One region of the Ancylobacter mangrovi genome, then DNA from elsewhere that is predicted to be linked to it. Evidence: riboswitches for the same ligand, from Rfam matches in the RefSeq annotation. Region 1 holds a riboswitch; each other region holds the start of a gene.
The links. Region 1 has a riboswitch for cobalamin ahead of metE (5-methyltetrahydropteroyltriglutamate--homocysteine S-methyltransferase). Riboswitches for the same ligand answer to the same signal wherever they lie in the genome.
Positions count from the first base shown of each region.

Region 2: another riboswitch for cobalamin. It lies ahead of cobW (cobalamin biosynthesis protein CobW); the one in region 1 lies ahead of metE (5-methyltetrahydropteroyltriglutamate--homocysteine S-methyltransferase).
Region 3: another riboswitch for cobalamin. It lies ahead of NVS83_RS18475 (CbtB domain-containing protein); the one in region 1 lies ahead of metE (5-methyltetrahydropteroyltriglutamate--homocysteine S-methyltransferase).
Region 4: another riboswitch for cobalamin. It lies ahead of NVS83_RS02205 (energy-coupling factor ABC transporter permease); the one in region 1 lies ahead of metE (5-methyltetrahydropteroyltriglutamate--homocysteine S-methyltransferase).

Region 1 covers NZ_JANTHY010000010.1:45,039-52,017, forward strand. The annotation lists gene NVS83_RS20245 (CbtB domain-containing protein) at 33-242, shown strand; gene NVS83_RS20250 (CbtA family protein) at 253-996, shown strand; gene NVS83_RS20255 (hypothetical protein) at 1,005-1,649, shown strand; cobalamin riboswitch at 1,707-1,925, shown strand; gene metE (5-methyltetrahydropteroyltriglutamate--homocysteine S-methyltransferase) at 2,035-4,395, shown strand; gene NVS83_RS20265 (acyl-CoA thioesterase) at 4,392-5,156, shown strand; gene NVS83_RS20270 (hypothetical protein) at 5,128-5,637, opposite strand; gene NVS83_RS20275 (ribonucleotide-diphosphate reductase subunit beta) at 5,653-6,774, opposite strand; gene NVS83_RS20280 (ribonucleoside-diphosphate reductase subunit alpha) at 6,798-6,979, opposite strand, start outside.
Region 2 covers NZ_JANTHY010000007.1:278,689-285,667, reverse strand. The annotation lists gene NVS83_RS18470 (serine hydrolase domain-containing protein) at 1-459, shown strand, start outside; cobalamin riboswitch at 480-695, shown strand; gene cobW (cobalamin biosynthesis protein CobW) at 815-1,894, shown strand; gene cobN (cobaltochelatase subunit CobN) at 1,934-5,215, shown strand; gene cobG (precorrin-3B synthase) at 5,212-6,510, shown strand; gene NVS83_RS18450 (precorrin-8X methylmutase) at 6,511-6,979, shown strand, end outside.
Region 3 covers NZ_JANTHY010000007.1:285,702-292,680, reverse strand. The annotation lists gene recQ (DNA helicase RecQ) at 1-842, opposite strand, end outside; gene cbiB (adenosylcobinamide-phosphate synthase CbiB) at 966-1,946, shown strand; gene NVS83_RS18500 (cobyric acid synthase) at 1,951-3,393, opposite strand; gene NVS83_RS18495 (NINE protein) at 3,437-3,661, opposite strand; gene cobO (cob(I)yrinic acid a,c-diamide adenosyltransferase) at 3,761-4,390, opposite strand; gene cobU (bifunctional adenosylcobinamide kinase/adenosylcobinamide-phosphate guanylyltransferase) at 4,387-4,893, opposite strand; gene NVS83_RS18480 (CbtA family protein) at 4,890-5,666, opposite strand; gene NVS83_RS18475 (CbtB domain-containing protein) at 5,680-5,865, opposite strand; cobalamin riboswitch at 5,899-6,125, opposite strand; gene NVS83_RS18470 (serine hydrolase domain-containing protein) at 6,261-6,979, shown strand, end outside.
Region 4 covers NZ_JANTHY010000001.1:475,671-482,649, forward strand. The annotation lists gene cydC (thiol reductant ABC exporter subunit CydC) at 1-609, shown strand, start outside; gene NVS83_RS02190 (cytochrome ubiquinol oxidase subunit I) at 673-2,250, shown strand; gene cydB (cytochrome d ubiquinol oxidase subunit II) at 2,256-3,413, shown strand; gene cydX (cytochrome bd-I oxidase subunit CydX) at 3,428-3,568, shown strand; cobalamin riboswitch at 3,628-3,862, shown strand; gene NVS83_RS02205 (energy-coupling factor ABC transporter permease) at 3,899-4,576, shown strand; gene lhpI (cis-3-hydroxy-L-proline dehydratase) at 4,650-6,383, opposite strand; gene NVS83_RS02215 (cytochrome-c peroxidase) at 6,463-6,979, shown strand, end outside.

The DNA.
Region 1 (6,979 bases):
TCCAGCGGGACGCGCTATCCCGGGAGAGCACCATGTCAGATATCAGCCTTGCACCCGACATCCGCCCGGCGCCCATTCCGGTAGGCGAGATTTTGCCATGGGCGATCTTCGGCGGCCTGCTGCTTCTGCTTGCCATCTATTTCGTGGGAGCGGAAGAGGGCGCAACCTCCCTGATTTCGGGGATGTACGTGCACGAATTCGTGCATGACGGCCGTCATCTCCTCGGCTTTCCGTGCCACTGAGGAGGCGGACATGGTCAGATCTCTTCTGCTGCGGGGAATGCTCGTCGGCCTCTTCGCCGGTCTACTTGCCTTCGGCTTCGCCAGGACGTTCGGCGAGCCGCAGGTCGATCGCGCCATCGCCTTCGAAGAACAGATGAGCCACGCGGCGGGCGAGGTTCCAGAACCTGAACTCGTCAGCCGCACGACGCAGGCCGGCCTCGGCCTGTTCACCGGCATCGTCGTCTACAGCGCCGCGATCGGTGGTCTGTTCGCCCTGGTGTTCGCGTTCGTGCAGGGACGGGTCGGATCACTTGGCCCGCGCGCGACTGCGGCGCTGCTGGCGCTCGCGGCGTTCATCGCCGTCGTCGCCGTGCCATTCCTGAAATATCCGGCAAATCCGCCTTCGGTCGGCTCGCCGGAAACCATCCGCGCGCGCACGGAGCTGTACTTCATCATGCTGGCATTCTCGCTCGCCTTCATGTTGGCTGCGGTCCTACTGGCGCGCGGGCTGTGGGAACGCTACGGCGGCTGGCAGGCGACGATCCTCGCCTGTCTCGTCTTCGTGGTTCTGACAGTGATCGCAAACTACGCCCTGCCGGACATCAACGAAGTGCCGGAGCAGTTCTCGGCAACGCTACTCTGGCAGTTCCGCCTCGCATCGCTGGGCATTCAGGCAATCCTGTGGACCACGCTCGGCCTGCTGTTCGGCTACGTTGCCGAGCGTGCTGGGGCCGGCTCCTCCCGGACGAGACCGGCCGCCGCGCTAGGTCGCTAGGGCCCGTGTTGGCCGCCACGTTCCTTCGTGAAGGTGCCCGCGATCCGCACCCCGCGGCGCGGGCATTCGTCGTAGCCTGCGCCGCGCTCGCCCTGCTGGCGTGTCTCGCGCTGCCGGCCGCTGCCCACCATCGGCGTACGGGTTCAGAGGCTTCCGGCCTGCCGATCCCCAACCTCACCCATGGCGAGATGGCGGTCGTTGCCCGCTATGCGGGTGCGATCCGCGATCTGGCAGGCTCTCCGATCCGTACCGATCCCACCTTCTGGCGGCTGAACAATTTCGTTGAGCTGCAGCGGACCTTCTGTCTCTGGCTGATGGTGCCAGGCAGCATCGACGACGAAGCGAGCCCGTTCAATGAATGCGCCCATGCTTATCTTGCCGGGCTGCGCGCGCTGCTTGGTCACATGGAGGGGCTGCCGGGAGCCAAGGCTGCGGCACAAGCGCTGACGAGCACGATGCAGATCGAGATGATACGAAACGGGGCTCTCTTTCAGCTGTGCCAGTACAGCGAGGAAGGCTTCCGCACCGGCGAGATCATCAAGCCTGATTGGAGTGCCGTGCCCCTTCATTTCGCGAGCATGGTCACGATCGGGGGCATTGGGATTCTTATGGCTTCAGGCGTTGGCTTGCTCTGGCCGAGGCGGCGCGGATGAGAACATAATAATATAAAGATGTCTTTATATTATCATTGACATTTTCTGTCTGGCTTCCCATCGTATAGCCGTCGTGGTTCTCCGGCGCCGAGCCGGAGCTAAGAGGGAATTCGGTGCGCCGATGTTCCGAAAGGAACAGGTCATGCCGGAGCTGCCCCCGCAACTGTGAGCGGCGAGCCGACGTCCATTCAGCGTCACTGGGGCGAGAGCCTCGGGAAGGCCGGGCGGAAGCTGTGACCCGCGAGCCAGGAGACCTGCCGCGGCAACATAATCGTCCCTGGGCGGGGTGTCCCGGTGGTGCGTTCGCGCGTCCGCCGGCTGTCGCCGCCCGCATGCGCTTATGCGTCCGCTCGGCCTTTGCCCCCATTCGCAATGGGGTTAGCCGATGAACTTCCCTCACTCTTCCGGCACGGTGCCGGTTTCCACCCTCGGCACGCCGCGGATTGGTCCGCGCCGTGAGCTGAAAGCCGCGCTCGAAGCCTATTGGTCCGGCAAGACCGACGCGAGCGCGCTGCTCGACACGGCCGCGCGGCTGCGCGCCGCCAACTGGGCGCGGCAGAAGGCGCTCGGCGTCACCAACATCCCGTCGAACGACTTCTCGCTCTACGACCACGTGCTCGACACCGTGGTGATGGTCGGAGCGATCCCGCAAGCCTATGGCTGGACCGGCGGGCCGGTGCCGCTCGACACCTATTTCGCCATGGCGCGCGGCAGCCAAGGCGGCGAGCCGGACGCTTGTGCGCATGGCCATGGCCACAGCCAAGGCGTGCCGGCGCTGGAGATGACCAAGTGGTTCGACACCAATTACCACTACATGGTGCCGGAATTCGCCGCCGGGCAGCGCTTCGCGCTCGCCTCCACCAAGCCGGTCGACGAATATCGCGAGGCGAAGGCGCTAGGCTACCAGACCCGCCCCGTTCTGCTCGGCCCGGTCACCTTCCTCAAGCTTGGCAAGGCCAAGGACCCGTCGCTCGATCCGCTCTCGCTGCTCGGCAACCTTCTGCCGGTCTATGGCGAGGTGCTGCGCCGGCTCTCCGCCAGCGGGGCGGAATGGATACAGATGGACGAGCCCTGCCTCGTGCTCGACCTCGACGCGGCGACGCATGCGGCGCTCAAGGAAACTTATGGCTTCTTCGCCCACGCGCTGCCGAAGTTGAAGCTCATGCTGACGAGCTATTTCGGCGGGCTCGGCGACAATCTCGACGCGGCGCTGACGCTGCCGGTCGCCGGGCTGCATCTCGACCTCGTCCGCGCACCCAACCAATTGCGCGAGGTGTCGGAGAGGGCACGAGCAGGCCTCGTGCTGTCGCTCGGCGTCATCGACGGGCGCAATGTCTGGCGCGCCAACCTGCCGAAGCTGCTCGACGCGCTGGAGCCGGTGGTACGCCGGCGCGGCACCGACCATGTCGAGATCGCGCCGTCCTGCTCGCTGCTGCATGTGCCGATCGACCTCGAACTGGAGACCGGCCTCGATCCGGACGTGAAGAGCTGGCTCGCCTTCGCGGTGCAGAAGATGGACGAGCTCTCCATCCTCGCCACGGCGCTGGCCGGCGGACGCGAGGTGGTGATGGGCAAGTTGATGGTCTCCGGCGCGGCAGCGGACGCGCGCGGCGCCTCGGCCAAGGTGCATCGCCCGGATGTCGCCATGCGGCTCGGTGCGGTGACGCCGGACATGGTGCGACGGCAGAGCCCATTCGAGGTGCGGCGCGCCGCTCAGCATGAAAAGCTCGGATTGCCGGCGTTGCCGACGACGACCATCGGCTCGTTTCCGCAGACCACGGACGTGCGCAAGGCCCGCGCCGCGCATGCCAAGGGCGAACTGAGCGACGCCGCCTACGAGGCGTTCGTAAAGGAGGAGACCACCCGCACGATCCACTGGCAGGAGGAGATCGGTCTCGACGTGCTCGTCCATGGCGAATTCGAGCGCAATGACATGGTGCAGTATTTCGGCGAGCAGCTCTCGGGCTTCGCCTTCACCAGGTATGGCTGGGTGCAGAGCTATGGCTCGCGCTATGTCCGTCCGCCGATCCTGTTCGGCGACGTGGCGCGACCGAAGCCGATGACGGTCGACTGGTGGCGCTACGCCCAGTCGGTCACGCAAAAGCCGATGAAGGGCATGATCACCGGCCCGGTCACCATCCTCAATTGGTCCTTCGTGCGCGACGATGTGCCCCGCAGCCTCGCCTGCCGGCAGATTGCGCTGGCCATACGCGATGAGGTGGCGGACCTGGAGGCCGCTGGCGCGGCGATGATCCAGATCGACGAGGCGGCGCTGCGCGAGGGACTGCCGCTGCGCAAGGCTGAATGGACGACCTATCTCGACTGGGCGGTGTCGAGTTTCCGGCTGTGTGCCTCGGGCGTTGCGGACGCGACGCAGATTCACACCCATATGTGCTACTCGGAGTTCAACGACATCATCGACGCCATCGGGGCCATGGACGCCGACGTCATCTCCATCGAGACCTCGCGCTCGAAGATGGAACTGCTCGACGCCTTCAAGACCTACAAATATCCCAACGAGATCGGCCCCGGTGTCTACGACATCCACTCGCCGCGTGTGCCAAGCGTCGAGGAGATGATCGACCTGCTGGCGAAGGCGACGCAGCGCCTCGCGCCGGAGCAGCTCTGGGTCAATCCTGATTGCGGCCTGAAGACGAGGCAATGGGAAGAGGTGCGCCCGGCGCTGGTCAACATGGTGGCCGCAGCGAGGCGGCTGCGCAGTGATCTCGCTGAGGCTGCCGAATGAGCCAGGCCAGCATCCCGGGAACGACCCGTCTCATCGACATCGTCTTCCCGGGCGCCACCAACCATCACGGCACGCTGTTCGGCGGCGCGGGGCTGGCGCATATGGACCGAGTCGCCTTCATCGCGGCGGCCCGGCACGCGCGCGCCGATTTCGTCACCGCCTCCTGCGAGCGGATCGACTTCGTCGCGCCAGCGAAGCTCGGCGAGATCATCGAGCTGACGGGGCGCGTCGTGCGTGTCGGGCGCCGCTCGCTCGGTATCGAGGTCGAGCTCGTTGCCGAGGCGCTCTCCGGCGAGCGGCGGCGCTGCACGAGCGGCGTCTTCAACATGGTGTCGGTCGTCACTCCCGCCGCCATGCCACCGCCGCCGGACCATACGCCGGAGGAACCGGGTGTGCTGCGCATGGCCGATCTCGTCATGCCGGAGCAGACCAGCCACTATGGCAGCCTCTATGGCGGCAGCGCGCTTTCCACGATGGCCAAGGCCGCCTTCGTGGAGGCGACCCGCCGCGCGCACCGTGCCGTTGTCATGGCGGCCTCGCGGTACGTCGCGTTCACCCGCCAGCTTCGGCCGGGCGAGGTAGCCGAGATCGAGGCGCGACTGGTCGAGGTCGGTCGGAGCTCGATGACCATCGCAACGCACCTCTGGTCGGAGAACCTCGCGACCGGCGAGCGGCATGAATGCGGTGCGGGCGAGTTCGTGATGGTTGCCGTCGGCGCCGACCACCGACCGGTCACGATCGACCCTCCTGCCGATCGCTGAGGCGCCAGACCTCGATGATGTCCGGCCGCTCGATAAGCTTCCTCACCATGTCGATCGGATAGAGGGGAAAGAAGATCGCGCGCTTTCCCAGGCCGAACGAACCGGCTCCCGTCCGCGGGAGCCGGCCATCCTTTGTCCAGCGGGACCGCTCAAGCGCGGTGATGCCAAGTGCCTCCTCGACGATCTTCGGATGCAGCGGAGCGGTTGCCAGAGTGGTCGCATAGGTCCGCAAGCGCGCGGTGATCTTCCGCACGGCTTCGGCCTTATCGACCTCAAAGTGACCCACGATGCCGTCGCTGTCGGCAACCAAAGTCAACGGGCGGCCGCGCTTAAGCATGGCAGCGGCGCGCGAGCTGATCTGATTCGCACGCTGCTGCGAGCCGAGCGTCAGGCTTTTGGTCAAGCGGAACGTCAGGATCAACCGGTCAGGGCTGGTACTCAGCTCGATAGGATCGCGACCCGGGCTCCGTGCCACCTTCATCGTCGCGCACCTGCCTCAGTCCCAGGCCAGCGCACCGCCGTTCTGATACTCGATGACGCGGGTCTCGAAGAAGTTCTTCTCCTTCTTGAGATCCATCGCCTCGCTCATCCACGGGAACGGGTTGTCCGCTTCCGCGAACACCGGGGCGAGCCCGAGCTGGGCGCAGCGGCGGTTGGCGATGAAGTGCATGTACTGCTCGCACAGCGCCGCGTTCAGCCCGAGGAAGCCGCGGGGCATGGTGTCCCCCCCATAGGCCGCTTCCAGCTCGGCGGCGTCCTTCAGCATGGCGCGCACCTCGTCCTGGAAGGCGTGCGTCCACAGATGCGGGTTTTCGATCTTGATCTGGTTGATCACGTCGATGCCGAAGTTCAGGTGGATGCTCTCGTCGCGCAGGATGTACTGGTACTGCTCGGCGATGCCGACCATCTTGTTGCGCCGGCCGAGCGAGAGGATCTGCGCGAAGCCGGTGTAGAACCACATCCCCTCGAACACGACGTAGAAGGCGACGAGGTCGCGGAGGAACGCCTGGTCAGTCTCTGGCGTGCCGGTGTGGAACGCCGGGTCGTCGAGGCTCTGCGTGTGCCTGAGCGCCCAGGCCGCCTTGTCGGTGATCGAGGGCACTTCGCGGTACATGTTGAACAATTCGCCCTCGTCGAGGCCGAGGCTTTCGACGATGTACTGGAAGGTGTGGGTGTGCACCGCCTCCTCGAAGGCCTGCCGGAGCAGGTACTGCCGGCATTCGGGATTGGTGAGATGGCGGTAGATCGCCAGCACGATGTTGTTGGCGACCAGACTCTCCGAGGCGGCGAAGAAGCCGAGATTGCGCTTGAGCATGCGCCGTTCGTCCTCGGTCAGGCCGTCGCGCGACTTCCACAGCGCGATGTCGGCCTGCATGGAGACCTCGGTCGGCATCCAGTGATTGTTGCAGCCGGACAGGTACTTCTCCCACGCCCATTTGTACTTGAGCGGGAGAAGCTGGTTCACGTCGGCGCGGGCGTTGATCATCCGCTTCTCGTCGACCGTGACGCGGGCGGCGCCGCGCTCGATGGCCCCGAGGCCGGTGGCGTCTCCGGCCGGCGGGCCGAAGGCGGGGTGGATCGGGGCGGGAGAGGGCTTGGTTTCGGACCAGTCGAGCATGTGCATGTCTCCTTCTTCTCTGCTCACTGGCAGGCTTCGCAGGTGGGATCGTCGATGGCGCAGGCTTTGCCGAAGGCGCTCTCGGGCACGGAAATCGGCGCTGCCGTGACCACGGCAGATACGGCGTTCAGCTTGCCGTCCGTACCCTTCAGCGTCGATTTCTCGACATGGGTGGCCGAGCGCGAGCGCAGGTAATAGGTCGTCT
Region 2 (6,979 bases), on a different contig from region 1:
GCGCTGTTCGAGCCGCTGGGCATCGACATGTTCGAATGGGTGGCGATGAGCAATGGCGATGCCGCCGCCGCCAGCGGGCTGAGGCTCACTGCGCGCGACATGGCCAAGATCGGGCAGCTCGTGCTCGACGGCGGCGTCTGGAAGGGGCGGCGCGTCGTCTCCCAGGACTGGATCACCGAATCGACCGCGCCGCGCTTCGAGGGCTGGCGGCCGATGCGCTACGGCTACCAGTGGTGGATCGGCGCCTCGCCGCATGCGGGCGGGGAGGTGAGCTGGATTGCCGCGATCGGTCTTGGCGGCCAGCGCATCTTCATCGTCCCCGCGCTCGACCTCGTGGTGGTCAGCACCGCCGGGCTCTACCGGGACCCGGATCAGGGCGCGTTCTCGCGCGCGGTGCTCGAGAAGGTCGTGCTGCCGGCCGTCCGCGAGGGCGGGGAGCGGCCGTCCGCCCCGCGTTGACATTCGCCGCGCGGGCTCCTTAAGTGAAGGCGACCGACGGTTTCCTCCCCCCGGGGAGGGACGAAGAGGGAATGCGGTGCGGGACGCCAACCGGAAACGGCGCGTCCCAATTCCGCGGCTGCCCCCGCAACTGTGAGCGGCGAGCCCGTGCCGGATGCCACTGGGATGTTCCCGGGAAGGCGGCGACGAGGCGGCGACCCGCGAGCCAGGAGACCTGCCATCGGTTCGGTCGTGATCGCCGGCGGGGTGCCCGGCGTTCAGGCAGAGCCGACGGGCACCCATTCCCGGCGGCTTCGCGCGGAAATCTCCGCGGCCGGCGCATCCCGTGACCCGACCGGCCCGCTGGAGACGCCGCATGAGCCAGACCGACCCGACCAACCTTTCGCGGGTGCCGTGCACCATCGTCACCGGCTTCCTCGGCTCGGGGAAGACCACGCTGATCCGGCATATCCTTGAAAACGTGCGCGGAAAGCGGCTCGCCGTGATCGTCAACGAATTCGGCGACGTCGGCATAGACGGCGAGATCCTGAAGGGCTGCGGCATCGAGACCTGCCCGGAGGAGAACGTGGTCGAGCTCGCCAATGGCTGCATCTGCTGCACCGTGGCGGATGACTTCGTGCCCGCGCTCGACGCCATTCTCGCCCGCAGCCCGAAGGTCGACCACATCCTGATCGAGACCTCCGGCCTCGCCCTGCCCAAGCCGCTGGTGCAGGCCTTCCACTGGCCTGCGATCCGGAGCCGGGTGACGGTGGACGGCGTGGTCGCGGTGGTGGACGGCGACGCGCTCGCCTCCGGCCGGGTGGCGCACGACCACGACGCGCTCGCCGAGCAGCGCGCCGGCGACGTCCAGCTCGACCATGACGACCCGATCGAGGAGGTGTTCGACGACCAGATCGCCTGCGCCGACCTCGTCATCATGACCAAGGCCGACCTCGTCGACGCCGAGGGCCAGGTCCGGGCGCGGGCCGCGCTCGACGCCGAGCTGCCGAAGGGCGTCAGCGTGGTGAGCGTGGCGCAGGGGCGGATCGACCCGGCGGTGCTGATGGGCCTTGGCGTGGGCACCGAGGACGACATCGAGAACCGGCGCACCCATCACGACGACGAGGCCGAGCACGACCATGACGACTTCGACAGCTTCGTCGTCGAGGTGCCCGAGATCGAAGATCCGGCGGCCTTCGCTGCGCGGGTGGCGCGGGCGGCGGAAGAGGCGGACGTGCTGCGGGTGAAGGGCTTCCTGCCCGTCGCCGGCAAGCCGATGCGGCTGCTGGTGCAGGCGGTCGGCCCGCGCGTCAGCCACCAGTTCGACCGTCCCTGGGGCGCGGGCCCGCGCACCGGGCGGCTGGTCGCGATCGGGCTGAAGGGCCTCGACCGGGCGAAGGTGGAGGCGATCCTTTCCGGCGCCGGCGCCCGCAGCGGCGTCTCGGTTCCGGCCTGACGCGACGCCCGAACGACGCGCCGGGCCGGGAGCCGAGCGATGCACATCCTCACCACCACCTCGACCAGCCTCGACGATCTTGTCGAGCCGGTCGACCTCGGCCAGACGCCGGGGGAGGTGGTGGTGCTGTCCTTCACCGACAGCGATCTCGGCGCGCTGGCGCGGGCGCAGGAGGCTGCTCTTGCGGCGGGCGATCGCCTGCCCAGCCTGCGGCTCGCCAGCCTGCGCGACCTGCGCCATCCGATGTCAGTCGATCTGTGGATCGACAAGGTGGCCGTGCATGCGCGCGTGATCGTGGTCCGCCTGCTGGGCGGGCTCGACTGGTGGCGCTACGGGGTGGAGCGGCTGGCGAGCGAGGCGCGCACGCGCGGCATCGCGCTCGCCGTGCTGCCGGGCGAGGACCGCGACGATCCGCGCCTCGCCGGGGCCTCGACCCTGCCAGCCGAGGATCTCGCCGCGCTGCTTTCCTATTTCCGTGCCGGCGGGCCGGATAATATGCGCGCCCTGCTGCGCCGGCTCGGCCGGCATGCCGGGGATGATCCCGCAGGGCACGATATGCCCCCCGTGCCGGTGCCGATGGCCGGCACGTATGAATGGGGCGGGGAGGCCGGGCAGGGGCCGGCCGTTCCCGTGATCTTCTACCGCTCCATGTGGCTCGCCGGCGATACCGTGCCGGTCGACGCGCTTTGCGCCGCGCTCGCCGCGCGCAGGCTGGCACCGAAGCCGCTCTTCGTCGCCAGCCTGCGCGAGCCGGCCTCGGCGGCCTTTCTGGCGTCGGCGCTGGCGGGGATGGAGCCCGCCGTCATCGTGACGCTCACCGCCTTCGCCGCCGCCGATCCTGGGGAGACGAGCGTGCTCGACGCGCCGGGCGTGCCGGTGCTGCAGGCGGTGGTCGCGACCACGCGGCGCGAGGCGTGGGCGGAGGGCGCGCGCGGGCTCACCGCCTCCGACCTCGCCATGCATGTCGTGCTGCCGGAGATCGACGGCCGGGTGCTGGCCGGGGCGCTTTCCTTCAAGGCGTCGGAAGAGGCCGGTGCCGTGCCGGGCTTCACCGCGCTGGCGAACCGGGCCGAGCCGGATCGCGTCGGGCAGGTGGCGGCGCGGGTGGCGGCGCTGGTGCGGTTGCAGGGGCTGGCGCCCGCGGCGCGGCGGGTGGCGGCGCTGATGCCGGACTATGCCGGCGTGCCGGGCCGGACCGGCTGGGCGGTCGGGCTCGACGTGCCTGCGAGCATCCTCGCGCTGCTGGAGGACTGCCGCGCGGCCGGCTACGCGGTCGAGGACCCGACGCCGGACGAGCGCGCGCTACTGGAATTGCTGAACAGGGGCGAAGCCTCCCTGTCGCTCGCCGAGTATCGCCGGCTGACGGCCGCGCTCCCGGCCGAGGCGATGGCCGCCATCGAGGCCGCCTGGCGCGCCCCGGAGGATGATCCGGGGCTGGTCGACGGCGCCTTCCGCTTCCGCGCCCGCGCCTTCGGCAACCTCATCGTCGCCATCGCGCCCGACCGCGGCTCGCAAGAGGAGCGGCGCGCGCAGTATCACGACCCGGCGCTGCCGCCGCGCCACGCGCTGCTCGCCTTCGGGCTGTGGCTGCAGCGCGAGGCGGACGCGCTGGTGCATATGGGCGCGCACGGCACGCTGGAATGGCTGCCGGGCAAGCATGTCGCGCTCACCGCCGGCTGCTTCCCCGAGCTGGTGCTGGGCGCGCTGCCGGTGGTCTACCCCTTCATCGTTTCCAATCCCGGCGAGGCGGCGCAGGCCAAGCGGCGCATCGCCGCGCTCACGCTCGGCCATCTGCCGCCGCCGACGCTGGAAGCGGGGCTGGCGGGCGAGGCGCGCGAGCTGGAGCGGCTGGTCGATGAATATGCCGAGGCCGACGGGCTCGACCCGCGCCGGCGCCAGCGGCTTGCGCGGCTGATCGTCGAGGAGGCCGGCCGCACCGGCTTCGCCCGCGATGCCGGGCTGACGACGGAGTTGGCGCCGGACGAGGCGCTGAAGCAGATCGATGCGTTCCTGTGCGATATCAAGGAGATGCGGCTCAAGGACGGGTTCCACGTCTATGGCCGGGGAGCGTGCGGGGAGGCCGAGCGCGCGGGGCTGATGGCGGCGCTCGACGGGCGGCGGGTCGCGGCCGGGCCGGCCGGCGCGCCGGGGCGCGGGCGCACCGACGTGATGCCGACCGGGCGCAACCTCTACGCCACCGACCCGCGCGCCCTGCCCACGCCCACCGCGATGGATCTCGGCACGCTCGCCGCCGAGGAGGTGCTGCGCGCCTATGCGCAGGCCCATGGCGACTGGCCGCGCGCGCTGGTGCTGGACCTGTGGGGCAGCGCGAGCCTGCGCACCGGGGGCGAGGAGATCGCGCAGGGGCTGGCGCTGATCGGCGCGCGCCCGACATGGGACCCGGCGACCGGGCGCGTGACCGGCATCGAGGTGCTGCCGACGGCTGTGCTGGGGCGCCCACGGGTCGACGTGACGTTCCGCATTTCCGGCCTGTTCCGCGACCTGTTCCCGGCGCAGATCGCGCTGCTCGACGCCGCGCTGCAGGCGGTGGCGCGGCGCGAGGAGACGGGCGACGAGAATCCGCTGAAGGCGGCTATCAAGGCGGCGGCGAGAAGCGGCGACGACGCGGCGGCGGTGCGCATCTTCGGCACCGCGCCGGGTGCCTATGGCGCCGGCCTCGCCCGCGGCGAGGTCGACCGGGCGGCGCTCGGCGAGACCTATCTCGCCAGCGCCTCGCATGCCTATGGCGGGGCGGAGGGTACGGCGCGGCTCGCCGGCGACGCCTTCGAGGCGCGGGTGGCGGAGGCGGACCTGCTCGTGCACGGCGCCGACGATCCCGGCCGCGACCTGCTCGAGGGCGATGCCGACCTCGCCTTCATCGGCGGCTTCGCGGCGGCGGCGGAAAGGCTCGGCCGCCTGCCCGACCTCGTGGTGCTCGACACCGCCGATCCCGCGCGGCCGAAGGCGCGCCCGCTCGCCGAGGCCATCGCGCGGATCGTGCGCGGACGGGCGAGCCCGCGCTACATCGACGGGCTGCTGCGCCACGGCCCGCGCGGGGCGTCGGAGATCGCCGAGACGGTCGACCGGCTGGTCGGCTTCGCCGAGGCGACGCGGGCAGTGCCGGGCCATCTGATCGACCTTCTGCACGAGGCCTATGTGGTCGACGAGCGGGTGCGCGGCTTCCTGATCGAGGCCTCGCCCGAGGCGGCACGCTTTGTCGCCGGGCGCTTCGACCGGGCACGGGAAAAGGGCCTCTGGCATCCGCGCCGCAACGATGTCGGCGCCGGCCTCGCCGCCCTCGTCGGGGAGGCGGCCGAATGAGCGTAGCGCCCGCCAGAGCGATGGAAATGAGCGCCGAGACGACGGCGATGCGGCGCGGCGCCTGCCCGAGCCTGCCCGAGCCGATGCCGACCGGCGACGGCTTGCTGGCGCGGCTGCAGCCGGCCGTGCCGCTGACGTCGGACCAGCTCGCCGGGCTGGCGCGGCTGGCGCGCGAATGCGGCAACGGAATCGTCGAGGTGACCGCGCGCGGCAAGCTGCAACTGCGCGGGCTGACGGCCGAAAGCGCGGCGCGCCTGCCGGCCGGGGTCGATGCGCTCGGCATCGTGCCGGTCGGCGGCTTTCCGGTGGAGACCGGCGCGCTGGCCGGGCTCGACCCGGCCGAAGCGTTCGATCCGCGCCCGCTCGCGCAGGCGATTTCTGAAGGCGCAGCCAGGCTGGTGCCGCGCCTCGCGCCCAAGGTTTCGGTGGTGGTCGATGGCGGCGGGACGCTCCATCCCGGCGCGCTGAAGGCCGACATCGCGCTCACCGCCGGCGGCAGCGGCCGCGTCCTCGTCCGTCTCGCCGGCCTCACTGCCGGCGAGGTGGCGCTGGAGCGGGCGGCGGAGGTGACGGTCGGTCTTCTCGCGCGGCTCGCCGGGCACGGCGCGACCGCACGGATGGACCGGATGGTGCGGCAGGAGGGCATGGCGTGCCTGCGCGCGGAATTCGGCCTCGACGCCGTGCCGGAGCCGCACCGCGCGCCGGCCGAGCCGGTCGGGCTGCACGCGCTCAACGACGGGAGCTTCGCGTGCGGGATCGCGCCGCCCTTCGGGCAGGCGACGGCCGGGGCGCTGGAGCGGCTCGCTGACGCCGTGCGCAAGGCGGGCGCGCGCCATGTCGAGCCGGCGGCCGGACGGGCACTGCTCGCCGTCGGGCTGGCGCGCGCGGCGGCGGAGCTTCTGGCGCGCGAAGCCGCGGCGCTTGGCTTCATCGTCGATCCCTCCGATCCTTTGCGCCGGGTCGCGGCCTGTCCCGGTGCGCCGGCCTGCGCCTCCGCCCGCATCGAGACGCGCGCGCTCGCCACCGCGCTCGCGCCGCTGCTCGCGGCCGGCGGCATGGGCGGCGGAGTGGGCGGCGAACTGCATGTCTCGGGCTGCGCCAAGGGCTGCGCGCATCCCGCCCCGGCAGCACTCACCATCGTGGGGCTGGACGCGGGGGCCGGGATCGTGGTCGAAGGCACGCCGCGCGAGGCTCCTGCGCGGATCGTGCCGGTCGCCCGGCTCGGCGCGGAGCTGCGCGAGCTGCTGGCGCGGGACGTCATGGAAGATGAATTCTTGAAGAAGGACCCGGCCTGAGTGTCGAACCCGTTCGATTATGTGCGCGACGGCAATGCGATCTACGAGCGCTCCTTCGCCATCATCCGGGAGGAGGCCGATCTCGGCCGCTTCTCGCCCGAGGAGGCCGACGTCGCGGTGCGGATGATCCATGCCTGCGGGCTGGTGGAAGCCGCCTTCGCCATCGATTTCGCGCCCGGTCTGGTCCGGGCCGGCCGCGCCGCGCTTGAGGCCGGCGCGCCGATCCTGTGCGATGCCGAAATGGTGGCGCACGGCGTCACCCGGGCGCGGCTGCCGGCGGGCAACGAAGTGGTGTGCACGCTGCGCGACCCCGCCGTGCCGGAGCTGGCTTCGAGGCTCGGCACCACCCGCTCGGCCGCGGCGATGGAGCTGTGGCGCGAGAGGATGGAGGGGGCGGTGGTCGCCATCGGCAATGCGCCGACCGCGCTCTACCGGCTGCTGGAGATGCTGGACGCGGGCGCGCCGAAGC
Region 3 (6,979 bases), on a different contig from region 1:
CGCGCCTCCGGGCTCATGCCGGCATGGTAGGGCAGGGCGCGGATGCCGAGGCCGGAGAGCCGCGACGCGGTCTCCTCCACCTTCTTGCGCGAGATGCGGTAGATGATGCCGGAGACGTTCGGGCGCGCCTTCACGAAGCTCTCGATCTGCCGCACCGGGTCCTTCTTGTCCTCGACGCCGATGAAGATGTTCGGCCGGTCGAAGCCGGAGACGAACACCCGCGCCTGCCCGCCGAACAGGCGCTCCACGATGTCGTCGCGGGTGGCGCGGTCGGCGGTGGCGGTGAGCGCCACCAGCGCGATGTCGGGGAAGATCTCGCGCAGGCGGCCGAGGCCGAGATATTCGTTGCGGAAGGAATGGCCCCATTGCGAGATGCAGTGCGCCTCGTCCACCGCGATCAGGCCGAGCGGCAGGCGGGAGATGGCCGAGAGCATGCGCTCGGTCATCAGCCGCTCGGGTGCGAGGTAGAGCAGGCTGACCTCGCCCGCCGCCACCCGGCGCCAGATCGCGACATTGTCCTCGCGCGACTTGCCGGAATGGATCGCCTCGGCGGCGACGCCCTGCAGCTTCAGCGCGTTCACCTGGTCGTCCATCAGCGCGATGAGCGGGGAGATGACGAGCGAGAGCCCGCCATGCACCAGCGCGGGAAGCTGGTAGCACAGCGACTTGCCGGCGCCGGTCGGCATCACCGCCAGCGTCGGCACGCCGGCGAGCACCGAATCGACCACGTCCTGCTGGCCCGGCCGGAACCGGTCGAAGCCGAACACCTCGGCGAGGCGGCTGCGCTTCAGCGCCTCGATCTCGGGCGGCAGCACGGCGGCGGTGGGCGAAACCATGTTCATCAGGCGGACGTCGTGCTCCGGCTCGTGTCGCGGCCCTTGCCCTCGCGCGGCGGCGCGGAAATGGTGTCGGACGCCGTTCCAACGGATTCGGCGCGCCCGATCCTTCCGACAGAATCACCCGCGATGGCCCTCGACCTTACTCTCGGTTTAACCCTGCTGGCGCTGCTGTGCGAGGCCGCCTTCGGCTATCCGCGCTTTCTGTTCGATCGCATCGGCCATCCGGTGATGTGGATCGGCTGGCTTATCCACCTGCTCGACACCCATCTCAACAGCGAGGCCGACGCGCCGATGGAGCGCCGGCTCGACGGCGTGGCGACGCTCGCCGTGGTGCTGGCGGTGTGCATCGGCGCGGGCGTGGCGCTGCAGGCGCTCGCCCTCGCGCTGCCGGCCGGCTTCGTCATCGCCGCGCTGGCGGGCTCGACCCTGCTCGCCCAGCGCAGCCTTTACGAGCACGTGGCGCGGGTGGCGGACGGGCTGGAGCACGGCCTTGCCGAGGGGCGGGCGGCGGTGGCGCACATCGTCGGGCGCGATCCCGAGGCGCTGGACGAGGCGGGGGTGGCGCGGGCGGCGATCGAGAGCCTGGCGGAGAACTTCTCCGACGGCATCGTCGCGCCGGCGCTGTGGATGGCGGTGGGCGGCATCGCCGGCGCGGTCGCCTACAAGGGCGTGAACACGGCCGACAGCATGATCGGCCACCGCACCCGCCGCTATGCCGAGTTCGGCTGGGCCTCGGCCCGGTTCGACGACCTGCTCAACCTCCCAGCGGCGCGGCTCGCCGGGGTGCTGGTCGGGATCGGGGCGGTGTTCGTGCCGGGCGCCTCGCCGCTGCGGGCATGGCGGGCGATGTGGCGCGATGCCGGCGAGCACCGCTCGCCCAATGCCGGCTGGCCGGAGGCGGCCTTCGCCGGCGCGCTGGGGCTCGCTCTCGCCGGGCCGCGCCAGTATGGCGGGCAGATGAGCGACGACGGCATCATGGGCGCGGGCGGCCGGCGCGATTGCACCGCGCAGGACATACGCCGGGCGCTCAGGCTCTATCGCGCGGCGGATGTGGCGACGATCGCGCTGGCGGCGATCGGCTGGCTGGCGGCGGTGCTGGCGATGTGAGGCCTCAGCCGCGCGCCAGCTCCAGCAGCCGGTCGAGATCGACATGGGCGGCGAGGTGGGCGGCGAGGGCGTCGAGCGTCTCCTCCACGCCGTCCTCGTAGCGAAGTCCGCTCGGGGCGGCGCCGAGACGCGCGAGCCAGGCGGTGCGCTGGGCATCGCCGGCGAACAGGCCGTGCGCATAGGTGCCCATGACGCGCCCGTCGGCCGAGACCGCGCCTTCCGGGCCTTCGCCGTCGATCAGCGCGAAGGGGCGCGCGCGGCCGGCGCCCTCGGTCACGCCCATATGCATCTCGTAGCCGCTGAAGGCCACGCCCTCCGCTGTGCCGGTGACGGCGACGAGGCGCTTCTCGCCCGAGAGCACGGTGTCGACCTCGATCAGGCCGAGGCCGGGGACCGTGCCGGGCGGGCCCTCGATGCCGTCCGGGTCGGACAAGGTGCGCCCGAGCATCTGGTAGCCGCCGCACAGGCCGAGCACCCGCCCGCCGCGCCGCACATGGGCGGCGATGTCGATGTCCCAGCCATTGGCGCGCAGCGCGGTGAGGTCCGGGATGGTCGATTTCGAGCCGGGCAGGATGACGAGGTCGGCATCGCCCGGCAGCGCCTCGCCCGGGCGCACGCGCACCACCTCGACCCCGGGCTCGGCGTCGAGCGGGTCGATGTCGTCGAAATTGGCGATGCGCGGCAGCAGCGGCACCGCTATGCGCAGTTTCGCTCCCGGCTTGGCGGGCGGCGCGGCGTCGAGGGCCAGCGCGTCCTCGGCCGGCAGGCGGCGGGCCTCGGGAAAGAAGGGGACGAGGCCGAGTGCCGCCCAGCCGGTGCGGGTGGCGATCTCTTCCATGCCGCGCGCGAACAGCGCCGGGTCGCCACGGAAGCGGTTGACGAGGAAGCCGCGGATCATCGCCGCGTCCTCCTCCGCCAGCACCGCCCGCGTGCCGACGAGGCTGGCGATGACGCCGCCGCGATCAATATCGCCGATCAGCACGACGGGCACGTTGGCGGCACGGGCGAAGCCCATATTGGCGATGTCGTTGGCGCGCAGATTGATCTCGGAGGCCGAGCCCGCGCCCTCCACCAGCACGAGGTCGGCCTCGGCGGCGAGGCGCTCGTAACTCTCCATCACGGCGGCGAGGAGAGAGGGCTTGAGGCGCTGGTAATCGGCCGCCTTCGCATTGCCGCGGGCGCGGCCCTGCACCACGACCTGCGCGCCGATGTCGCTCTGCGGCTTCAGCAGCACCGGATTCATGTGGACGGAGGGGGCGATCCGCGCGGCACGGGCCTGCAGCGCCTGAGCGCGGCCGATCTCGCCGCCGTCGGCAGTGACGGCGGCGTTGTTCGACATGTTCTGCGGCTTGAAGGGGCGGACCTTGAGCCCGCGATTGGAAAAGGCGCGGGCTAGGCCGGCAACGATCAGCGACTTGCCGACATCCGAGCCGGTACCCTGGAACATGAGGGCGCGTGCCCTCATGGCACGCCCGCGCCGCGCGGGCCGGTCAGGCCCGGCGCGATTCCAGATAGTCCACGCGGCGCTCGAGATTGGCCTCGCGCACCATGCCCGGGATCAGGAACAGGTCGACGAGCTGGCCTATGCCCAGCAGGCCGACGGTCAGCAGCCACAGCGCGCCGGTCCAGTAGCGGCCGGCATAGAAGCGGTGGATGCCGCACACACCGATCAGGCCGAAGAACCAGAACAGATAGGCGATGGGGGTGGAGCGCATCGGCGCGGAACTCCCTGAAGCCGCGCCGCGACAGCCGGCGCCTTTCCTCACATAAGGATGCCTCAGCGGAATTTCGAGGTCGCGCGGCGCGGAAGGCCATCAGAATTCGATGCCCTTCTGCGCCTTCACCCCGGCCTTGAAGTGATGCTTGACCAGCGTCATCTCGGTGACGAGGTCGGCCGCCTCGATCAGCGCCGGCTTCGCGTTGCGGCCGGTGACGACGACGTGCAGCCCCTCACGGCGGGCTTCGAGCGTCGCGATCACCTCGTCGAGGGGGAGGTAGTCGTAGCGCAGCGCGATGTTGAGTTCGTCGAGGATGAGGAGGCCGATGCTCTCGTCGGCCATCAACTCGCACGCCTTCTCCCACGCGCGGCGGGCGGCGGCGGTGTCGCGGGCGAGGTCCTGCGTTTCCCAGGTGAAGCCCTCGCCCATGGTGTGCCATTCAACACGCGCGCCGAAGGCCGCGAGCGCGTCGCGCTCGGCCGAGTGCCAGGCGCCCTTGATGAACTGGACGACGCCGACCCGCGTGCCCGCCTGTCCCTCCGGCTGGCCCAGCGTGCGCAGGGCGAGGCCGAAGGCGGCGGTCGACTTGCCCTTGCCGGCGCCGGTGTGGACGATCAGCAGGCCCTTTTCCTGCGTCTTCGAGGCGACCTCGGCGTCCTGCACCGCCTTGCGCTTTTCCATCTTCGCGCGGTGGCGGGCGGCCTCTTCGGCGGGGATGTCGCTCATCCTTTGACCCTCATGGGAAGCCCGGCGACCATGAAGATCACCCGGTCGGCCTTCTCGGCAACCATCTGGTTGAGCCGGCCCTGCGCGTCGCGGAAGCGCCGGGCGAGCGCGTTGTCCGGCACGATGCCGAGCCCGACCTCGTTGGAGACCACGACCAGCGGCGCCTCGCACGCGCCGAGCGCGGCGGCGAGCGCGGCGCTCTCGGCCGCGACGTCGGCCCCGGCCAGCATGCGGTTGGTGAGCCAGAGCGTCAGGCAGTCGACCAGCGCCGGGCGATCCGCCGACAGGCCGGCAAGGGCGGCGGCGAGGTTGTGCGGCGCGTCGAGCGTGTGCCAGTCCGCCGGGCGGCGGGAGCGGTGGAGCGCGATGCGCTCCGCCATCTCCGCGTCATGGGCCTCGGCGGTGGCGATGTAGGTCCAGGGCGGGGCGAGGCGCTCGACCAGTTCCTCGGCGTGCCGGCTCTTGCCCGAGCGGGCGCCGCCGAGGACGAAGGTGAGGCTCACGCCGGCCGGGCCGCGAGCGGCGCGGAGGCCTGCGCGGCGAAGCGCGGGCGCAGATAGCCGCAGAGCCCGCCGAGCAGCGCCCAGAACACGAAGCTCGCGACCGTGCTCGCCACCACGAAGCTGTGGTGCAGCGCTTCGGGGATCGGCGTCTCGTAGCTCGGCGGCTGCGGCGCGCCGATGGCGTGTGGCACCACGATCACCGCCACGCCGAGGGCGGCGAGCAGCGGCGAGCGGCCGAACACCAGCAGGCCGAGCCCGGTCGCGGTGGCGGCGGCGGTGCCGATCCACCAGAGCTGGCGCGCCATGAGGTCGGCGGCCGGCATGGCGGGAAGCTCCGGCGGAAGGCCGATTTCGGGGGCGATGGTGAACACCGCGAAGCCGGCGAAGCCCCACAATATCCCCTGCCGCCAGTCCTTCAACCCGCCGGCGAGCTCGCTCGCCGCCAGCAGCAGCAGCGCGAAGCCGAAGCCGGTGAGCGCCATGAACACGAAGGTGAGGCCGTTGCGCTCGAAGCCGTTGGCCGGCTCCCAGCCCTCGTCGTCGTGCACGTGCGCGGCGACCGCGGTGGTGGCGGCTGTTTCCCCGGCGCCGGCCTCGTGCGCGGTGGCGGCATCGTGGGAGTGGGCGGCCGGCACGGCGTCGCCGGCTTCCTCGTATACCTCGGCCTTGAGGATGAGGGGCGCGGTGCCGACCATATGGATGCCGGCAACCACTACTCCAGTACCTATGCCGGCGAGAGCGGCAGTGAACAGCAAAGTCCTGAACAGCGACATGTCGAACGCTTCCTCAGTGGCAGGGGAAGGCGTTGGCGTGGCGCACGTCGTGCGAGGCGTTGTGGACGGCGCTGATATGGGAGAAGCCCACGCCGCCGATCACGAACACGCCGAGCAGCGCGACGAAGGTGAGCTGGACGGCGCGCGAGGCGGTCGATTCGTGGGAGGCAGCCGCGACGGGGCTGTGGGAGGTCTTCATGCCAGTCTCCTTTGGCCCTCCACCCGAGGGCCGGTTCGGGTTCTGTCGCCGGCCGGTCTCCTGGCTCGCGGGTCTTGGCCCTTTCCTCCGCCTTCCCGGGACGAATCCCAGTGACTTGCGCCAATGGCCAGTGGAGGGGGCTCACCGCTTACAGTTGCGGGGGCAGCCGCGGAATCGGCGGAAGGCTTTCGCTCTCCACCCCACCGCGTTCCCGTCTTGCGTCCCGTGTCACCACGGGAACCGACGACAGGGCAACTATAGGCGTCAGCGTCGCGACTGCAATCGCCATGTGCGGCATTCGGCGCCGCCGCGGCATCTTGCGGCACCGTGGTAGGGTCTCTCATGGCTTCGCTGCGGCGCGCTGCCAGCATGGCCGCGCGCGGGGAGGAGAGCGCATGGCCGGGTGGTCCGCATGGTCGGGACGAGGCGCTCCGGCGCGCCTGCCGATGCTCGTCGCCATCCTCGCCGTGGTCCTTTCCATCGCCATGTCCGGGGCGCCCGCGCGCTCGGCGCCGCTGCCCTGCGGGGCGCCGCCGGCCGCCGGCGAGGGCTGGGAGGTCGCCGCCCCGGCCTCGGTCGGGCTCGATCCCGCCCTTCTGTGCACGATCGGCGCGCGGCTGGAGAACCCGGACCGGCCGAACGTGCATGCGCTGCTGGTGATCCGCCATGGCAGGCTGGTCTACGAGGCCTACGCCTCCGGGCGCGACGAGCGGTGGGGCGAGGACATCGGCCTCGTCGACCACGATGCCGGGCGCCTGCACGATCTGCGTTCGGTGACCAAGAGCGTGGTGTCGCTTCTTTTCGGCATCGCGCGCGACCGCGGAATGCTCGGCAGGCTCGACGCGCCGATCCTCGATTTCTTCCCCGCCGAGACCGGAAACGCCGCGCCGGAGGTCCGTGCCGTCACGCTGCGCGACCTGCTGACCATGACGCCGGGCTTCACCTGGAACGAAGGCGGGCCGTGGTGGAGCCCGGCCAATGACGAGCGGCTGATGTACGAGGCCGCCGACCCCTATGCCTATGTGCTGTCGCGGCCGATGAGCGCACGGCCCGGCACGCGCTGGGAATATAGCGGCGGCGCCACGACGCTGCTCGGCGGCGCTCTGGAGCGGGC
Region 4 (6,979 bases), on a different contig from region 1:
GATATCGACCTCGCCATCGCCCTGGGCGAGCGCATCGCACTGGTCGGCATGAGCGGGGCGGGCAAGTCGACCCTGCTCGCCGCCATCGCCGGCGAGATCCGGCCCGCGCGCGGCGAGGTCGCTGCCCTGCCGTCCGTGCTGCTCACCCAACGCACCGAACTCTTCCGCGACACGCTGCGCGGCAACCTGTTGATCGCCGATCCCGAGGCTGACGATGAACGCCTGCTGGCGGCGCTGGAGGCGGCCGGGCTCGGCGCGGTCGTGGCCAGCCTTCCCGGCGGGCTCGACACCCGGCTCGGCGAAGGCGGCCTCGGCCTTTCCGGCGGGCAGGCGCGCCGGCTGGCGCTCGCCCGGCTGGTGCTCGCCCCCGCGCCGCTGTGGCTGCTCGACGAGCCGACCGAAGGGCTCGACGGGGCGACCGCGCGCGATGTGCTGGCAAAGCTGGCGCAGGCGGCGGGCCCGCGCAGCCTCGTCCTCGCCACCCATCTGCGGCGCGAGGCGGAAATCGCCGACCGCCTGATCGTGATTGCCGAAGGTCGCGTGACCGGCACCAGCCGGCGCGGCGATCCCGGCTTCGCAGCGGCGCTCGAGGCGCTGCGACCTGACTGAGACGACCCCCGGCGTCGCCCCGGCGGCGCGTCAAAAGGAGACCGGACGCAACCGGAACCGACCATGACACTCGATGTTGTCGACCTTTCGCGCCTGCAATTCGCAATGACGGCGCTCTACCACTTCCTGTTCGTGCCGCTCACGCTGGGGCTCTCCGTGCTCCTCGCCATCATGGAGACGGTCTACGTCATGACCGGGCGGCGGATCTGGCGCCAGATGACCAAGTTCTGGGGCACGCTGTTCGGCATCAACTTCGTGCTCGGCGTCGCCACCGGCATCGTCATGGAGTTCCAGTTCGGCATGAACTGGAGCTACTACAGCCACTATGTCGGCGACATCTTCGGCGCCCCGCTGGCGATCGAAGGGCTGATGGCCTTCTTCCTGGAGGCGACCTTCGTCGGCCTGTTCTTCTTCGGCTGGGACAAGCTTTCCAAGGTCGGGCACCTCGTCACCACCTGGGCGGTGGCGCTGGGCTCGAACCTGTCGGCGCTGTGGATCCTGGTCGCGAACGGCTGGATGCAGAACCCGACCGGCGCGGCCTTCAACCCGCAGACCATGCGCATGGAGATCACCGACTTCTTCGAGGTGGTCACAAACCCGGTGGCGCAGGCGAAGTTCGTGCACACGGTCTCGGCCGGCTACGTCACGGCCTCGGTCTTCGTGCTCGGCGTCGCCGCCTGGTACCTGCTGAAGGGCCGGCACATCGAGATCGCCAAGCGCTCGATGACGGTCGCCGCCTCGTTCGGCCTAGCCGCCTCGCTGTCGGTCGTCGTGCTGGGCGACGAGAGCGGCTACCTCACCACCGAGCATCAGAAGATGAAGCTCGCCGCCATGGAGGCGATGTGGGAGACCGAGCCAGCGCCGGCCGCCTTCACCCTGTTCGGCCTGCCGAGCCAGACCGACCGCGAGACCCATTTCGCGGTGCGCGTTCCCTGGGTGCTGGGCCTGATCGCCACCCGCTCGCTCGACACGGTGGTGCCGGGCATCAACGAGCTCGTCGGCCATGCGCAGGACCGGATCAAGAGCGGGGTGATCGCCTTCGATGCGCTGCAGAAGATCCGCGCCGCCGGCTCGGACGCCGCCATCCCGCCGGATGTGCGCCAGGCCTTCGAGGACCACGGCACCGACCTCGGCTACGCGCTGCTGCTCAAGCGCTACGTCGACGATCCGCGCGCCGCGACGCCCGAGCAGATCGCGCAGGCGGCCTGGGACACGGTGCCGAGCGTGCCGACCCTGTTCTGGTCGTTCCGCATCATGGTCGGCCTCGGCCTGTCCTTCATCGCGCTGACCTCGGTGTTCTTCTTCCTGTCGGCGCGGCGGATGCTGGACCGCTACCGGCCGCTGCTGTGGGTGGCGGTGATCGCAATCCCGCTGCCCTGGGTCGCCGTCGAGCTCGGCTGGGTGGTGGCGGAATTCGGCCGCCAGCCCTGGATCATCGAGGGCGTGCTGCCCACCGCCGCCGCGGTGTCGAGCCTCGGCGCGGCGACCGTGCTCACCACGATCGTCGGCTTCGCGCTGATCTACACCGTGCTGATCATCATCGAGATGACGCTGATGGTGCGCGCCATCCGACAGGGACCGGAGCCGGACGACGAGCCTGACGCCGAACTCATCCCCGCTCACCTCGTCGCCGCGGAGTAGGAACCATGATCCTCCACACGCTCATCGACTACGACGTCCTGCGCGTCATCTGGTGGCTGCTGCTCGGCGTGCTGCTGATCGGCTTCGCCGTCATGGACGGCTTCGACCTCGGCACCGACATCCTGTTGCCCTTCGTCGCGCAGACCGACCTCGAACGGCGCGTCGTCATCAACGCCATCGGCCCGACCTGGGAAGGCAACCAGGTGTGGCTGATCCTCGGCGGCGGCGCGATCTTCGCCGCCTGGCCGCCGCTCTACGCGGTGTCCTTCTCCGGCTTCTACCTCGCCATGTTCGCGATCCTGTTCGCGCTCATCCTGCGCCCGGTCGGCTTCAAGTACCGCTCGAAGCGCGAGGGCTCGATGTGGCGCACGGCGTGGGACTGGGCGCTGTTCGTCGGCGGGCTGGTGCCGGCGCTGGTGATGGGGGTCGCGGTCGGCAACGTGCTGCAGGGCGTGCCCTTCCACCTGAACGGCGACCTGCGCATCTTCTATGACGGCACCACGCTGTTCGAGCTGCTGAACCCCTACGGCCTGCTGTGCGGCCTGCTCTCGGTGGCGATGGTGGTGATGCACGGTGCCGGCTGGCTGGCGCTGAAGACGCAGGGCAATGTCGACCGTCGCGCGCGGGCCATCGGCAGCTACGCGGCGCTGGCGACGCTGGTGCTGTTCGTGCTCGGCGGGCTTTGGCTCTATTTCGGCGTCGACGGCTACCGCATCACCAGCGCGCTCGTCCCCGACGGCCCGTCCAACCCGCTGGCCAAGACGGTGGAGATCGCGCCGGGCGCATGGTTCGCCAACTACGCTGCCCATCCCTGGATGATGGCGGGGCCTGCGCTCGGCATCCTCGGCGCGCTGGCGAGCCTGATCCTGCTGCGCACCCGGGCCGAGTTCACAGCGCTGCTGGCGAGCACGGTGTCGATCTTCGGCATCATCTCGACGGTGGGGGTGTCGATGTTCCCCTTCATCCTGCCCTCGACAGTCGACCCGCGCTCCAGCCTCACCGTGTGGGACGCCTCGTCGAGCCATCTCACCCTGTTCATCATGCTGGTCTGCACCGTGATCTTCATGCCGATCATCATCGCCTACACCACCTGGGTCTACCGGGTGCTGTGGGGCAAGGTCGATACGGCCGAGATCCAGCGCGACAACAGCCACGCCTACTGAGAAGGAGACCGATCATGTGGTACTTCGCCTGGCTGCTCGGCCTGCCGCTGGCCGCCGCCTTCGCGGTGCTCAACGCCATGTGGTACGAGCTGATGGACGACGTCGCCCGCACCAAGGCGCAGCCCGCGCCGGTGCCGGTGCGCGGCCGGCACTGACGTCGCCGCCGCACCTCTCGCGGCGTCGGCCCTGCTTGACAGGCCCGTGCCCTTGGGTGCGTGCTGAGGGCGTGCATGGTGTCCGGGCGGGGTGACTCGCCCGGATGAAACGGGAACGGGGAAGGGCGAGAGCGCCGCAAGGCCGATCGCCCCAGCCCCGACCGCCCCCGCGACTGTGAGCGGCGAGCGGCCTTCCACGATGCCACTGGATGCCATCCGCGAGGATGGCTCCGGGAAGGCGGAAGGCAGCCGTGACCCGCGAGTCAGGAGACCGGCCATGCATGAGCGTCCACCCTCACGCCGCCGGGAGAGGCGGCAAAGGAGCATCCCATGCATATCGAACCCGGCCTCGTCGCCGAAGGAAAGATCTGGCTCAGCTACGTGACCGCCGCCGGCGCGGGCACCTATGCGCTCAAGACCGCCTATGAGGCGGTGCGCGAGCGCGGCCTGGGCTCGCTGCTGGTGCGCAGCGCGGCGACTACCGCGCTCGTATTCTCGTTCTTCGAGATTCTGCCGCATTATCCGGTCGGCGTGTCCGAGGTGCACCTCATCCTCGGCTCGACGCTGTTCCTGATCTTCGGTCTTGCGCCGGCCGCGATCGGCCTCGCGCTCGGCCTGCTGATCCAGGGGCTGTTCTTCGCCCCGTTCGACCTGCCGCAATACGGCATGAACGTCACTACGCTGCTGGTGCCGCTGTTCGCGCTGACCGGGCTCGCGCATCGCATCATCGCGCCGGGCACGCCCTATGTGGAGCTGAAGTACCGGCAGGCGCTGGCGCTCTCCACCACCTACCAGGCGGGCATTGTCGTCTGGGTGGCGTTCTGGGCCTTCTACGGCCAGGGTTTCACGCTCGCCAACGCGGCCTCGATTGCCTCCTTCGGCGGCGCCTATATGCTGGTGATCATCATCGAGCCGCTGGTCGACCTCGCCGTGCTCGCCGGCGCCAAGGCGCTCAACGGTCTGAAGGGTAGCGCGCTGCTCGAGCGCCGGCTCTACGACCCGGCCTGACGGCCGGCCCATCTGCGGTGCGGTTCGAGCCCGGGAGCCTTGCGGCCTCCCGGGCTTTTTCATGCGCGCGGACTCAGCCCGCCAGCCAGCCGGGCAGAGCGGTGTCGAATATCCCGGTAGAGGCCGCCTCCACGCATTGGGTGAGGCTTCCCAGCATCACGCGGCGCCCGGAAAGGCCGGGGCCGTAATGGGCGTATTTGCCCGAGCTGGTGAGGATGGCGCGAGCCGCAGGCGGGATGACCGGCTCGCCGATCATGCACCAGCAGGTGTCGTTGACGAAGGAGACGCCGAAGCGCTCAAGCGCCGCCGTCAGCCCCGCCGCCTGCGCGCGGGCAAAAACGTCCCGTCCGCAGGTGACGACGAGCGCAACATCAGCCGCTTTCCGCCGGCCGGCGCATAGGGCCGCGAGGCGTTCGATCTCGGTGAAGGAAAAATGCGGGTTGCCGAGCGCGACGAGGTCGATGCGGGCCGCGCCCTCCTCGCCCGCACCCTCCTCGCCATTGATGCGCCGCCAGCTTTCGGCAAGGTCTGCGCGCGAGACCGAGAGCCTCGGCAGCGTTTCCGCCAGCGCGTGCGCGGCGGCGATTTCCCGCGCTTCGGGTGTGATGCCGGCGATGTGGAACATCGGCGCGCCCGAGGTGGTGGCGAAGGCGGCGGCGAAGGCCTTGAGGTCGTCGTCCGTCATCGCCGCGTCCTCCAGCCCGAGCACAAGCGGGATCGCCTCCGGCGACATTTCGCCCAGATGATGGCCGAGCAGCGCGAAGAAGGCATCGTTGGGCGCCGAAATAGGCGCCACCTCGATCGCCACGGCGGGGCGCCTTCCGGCGTCGAGATGGCAGCCCGCCAGCGGCGCCCGGCCGGTGATGGCGACGCATATGTCGAGATAGTCGGGATATTTCATCGTCCGCGCGCCGAGCACGCTGTTCGCATAGGCGACGGCGTTGGATTCGGCCCAGACGATCTGCTCGCCGAGGGCGGGCGGCGCGTCGAGCAGATAGGGCGCGCAGGTGAAGCTCGTCCGCGCGCCCATGGCGAGATAGGCCTCGGCCAGCCGCCAGGCCGGTTCGCCGAGGCTGGCGTCGACCCCCAGTGCGCGCCAGCGCCGCCCGTCGACCGAGACGGCGTTCAGCGTCGTCGGCACGCGCACCCGTGCGCCGAGATCGCGCAGCCTTTCGGCGAAGCGCAGGCTCGCCTCGCCCGTGTAGATGCAGCCGTCGATATGGGCGCGGGTGACGTCGATCAGCTCGCGCGCGCCGTAGAGCCCCGCCATCTCCACCACCACCTCCATGGCGAAGCGGGTGGCCTCCCCGTGCTCGCCGCGCAGCATGGCGCGGTCGGCGGGGCTCAGCGCCGTCGCCGCGCGTCCCGCCGGGGCGTCACGATGCGCGGCGGCGGGCGCGCCTTCGGCGATGAGCGTGTCGCCGGAAATCTCGGCCCGTCCGGCCTCGGCGAGCCGCGCCATGTCGTCGCCGGCGAGCCGCAGCACCGGCACCGAAACCCCGAACATCCTGCGGGCGATGATGACGCCGAGGGTGACGATCTCCTCTTCCTCGGTGAAGACGAAGGCCGCCGGCGCACGCCCGTTCATGAGGAGCTGCAACGCGACGCTGCTGCCCGTGCACGAGCCCCGGCTGCCGGGCATGACGAGCACGGTGCCGGCGAGGCTGCGGCCGTGCAGCGGGTGGTAGCGGTCGACCACGATGCCGGTCTGCGGGTCGACGCCGCCCCAGAACGACAGCGGCACGGGCGCGGCGACGACCGGCCCGCCGGCATGGCCCTCGACGATCTGTCTGCCCGTCAGTCGCACTTTGGAATCCTTCGATATTTCAAATCACTATAGTGCTTCATCGCGTCGCATCGCCTGAAAATCGCCGCCGATCGGTATTATGTTCGCGGGCATGATGAAGGCCGCCTTTCCCCTCGCCGTCGCGACCTCCATGCTCGCGGGCCTGCTGGCGGTCGCGGGTGCGCAGGACCGTTCGGCCGACGCGCCCGGTCTGGAGAAGCTCGGCGAGACGCTGTTCTTCGACACCGACCTCTCGCGCGAGCGCACGCAGTCCTGCGCCACCTGCCACGACCCTTCGACCGGCTTCGCCGATCCGCGCGGCGGGCCGGTCTCGATCGGCGACGACGGCACCTCGCTTGGCGTGCGCAATGCGCCCACGGTCAGCTATGCCACCTTCAGCCCGCGCTTCGGCAAGGACAGCGAAGGGCATTATGTCGGCGGCCAGTTCCATGACGGGCGCGCCGACACGCTGGAGGACCAGGCCGGCCAGCCGCTGCTCAACCCGATCGAGATGGCGATGCCCGACCGGGCGAGCGTGGTCGCCCGGCTGAAGGAGAAGCCGGCCTATCTCGAGGCCTTCCGCAAGCAGTTCGGGCCGGACGTGTTCGACAGCGACG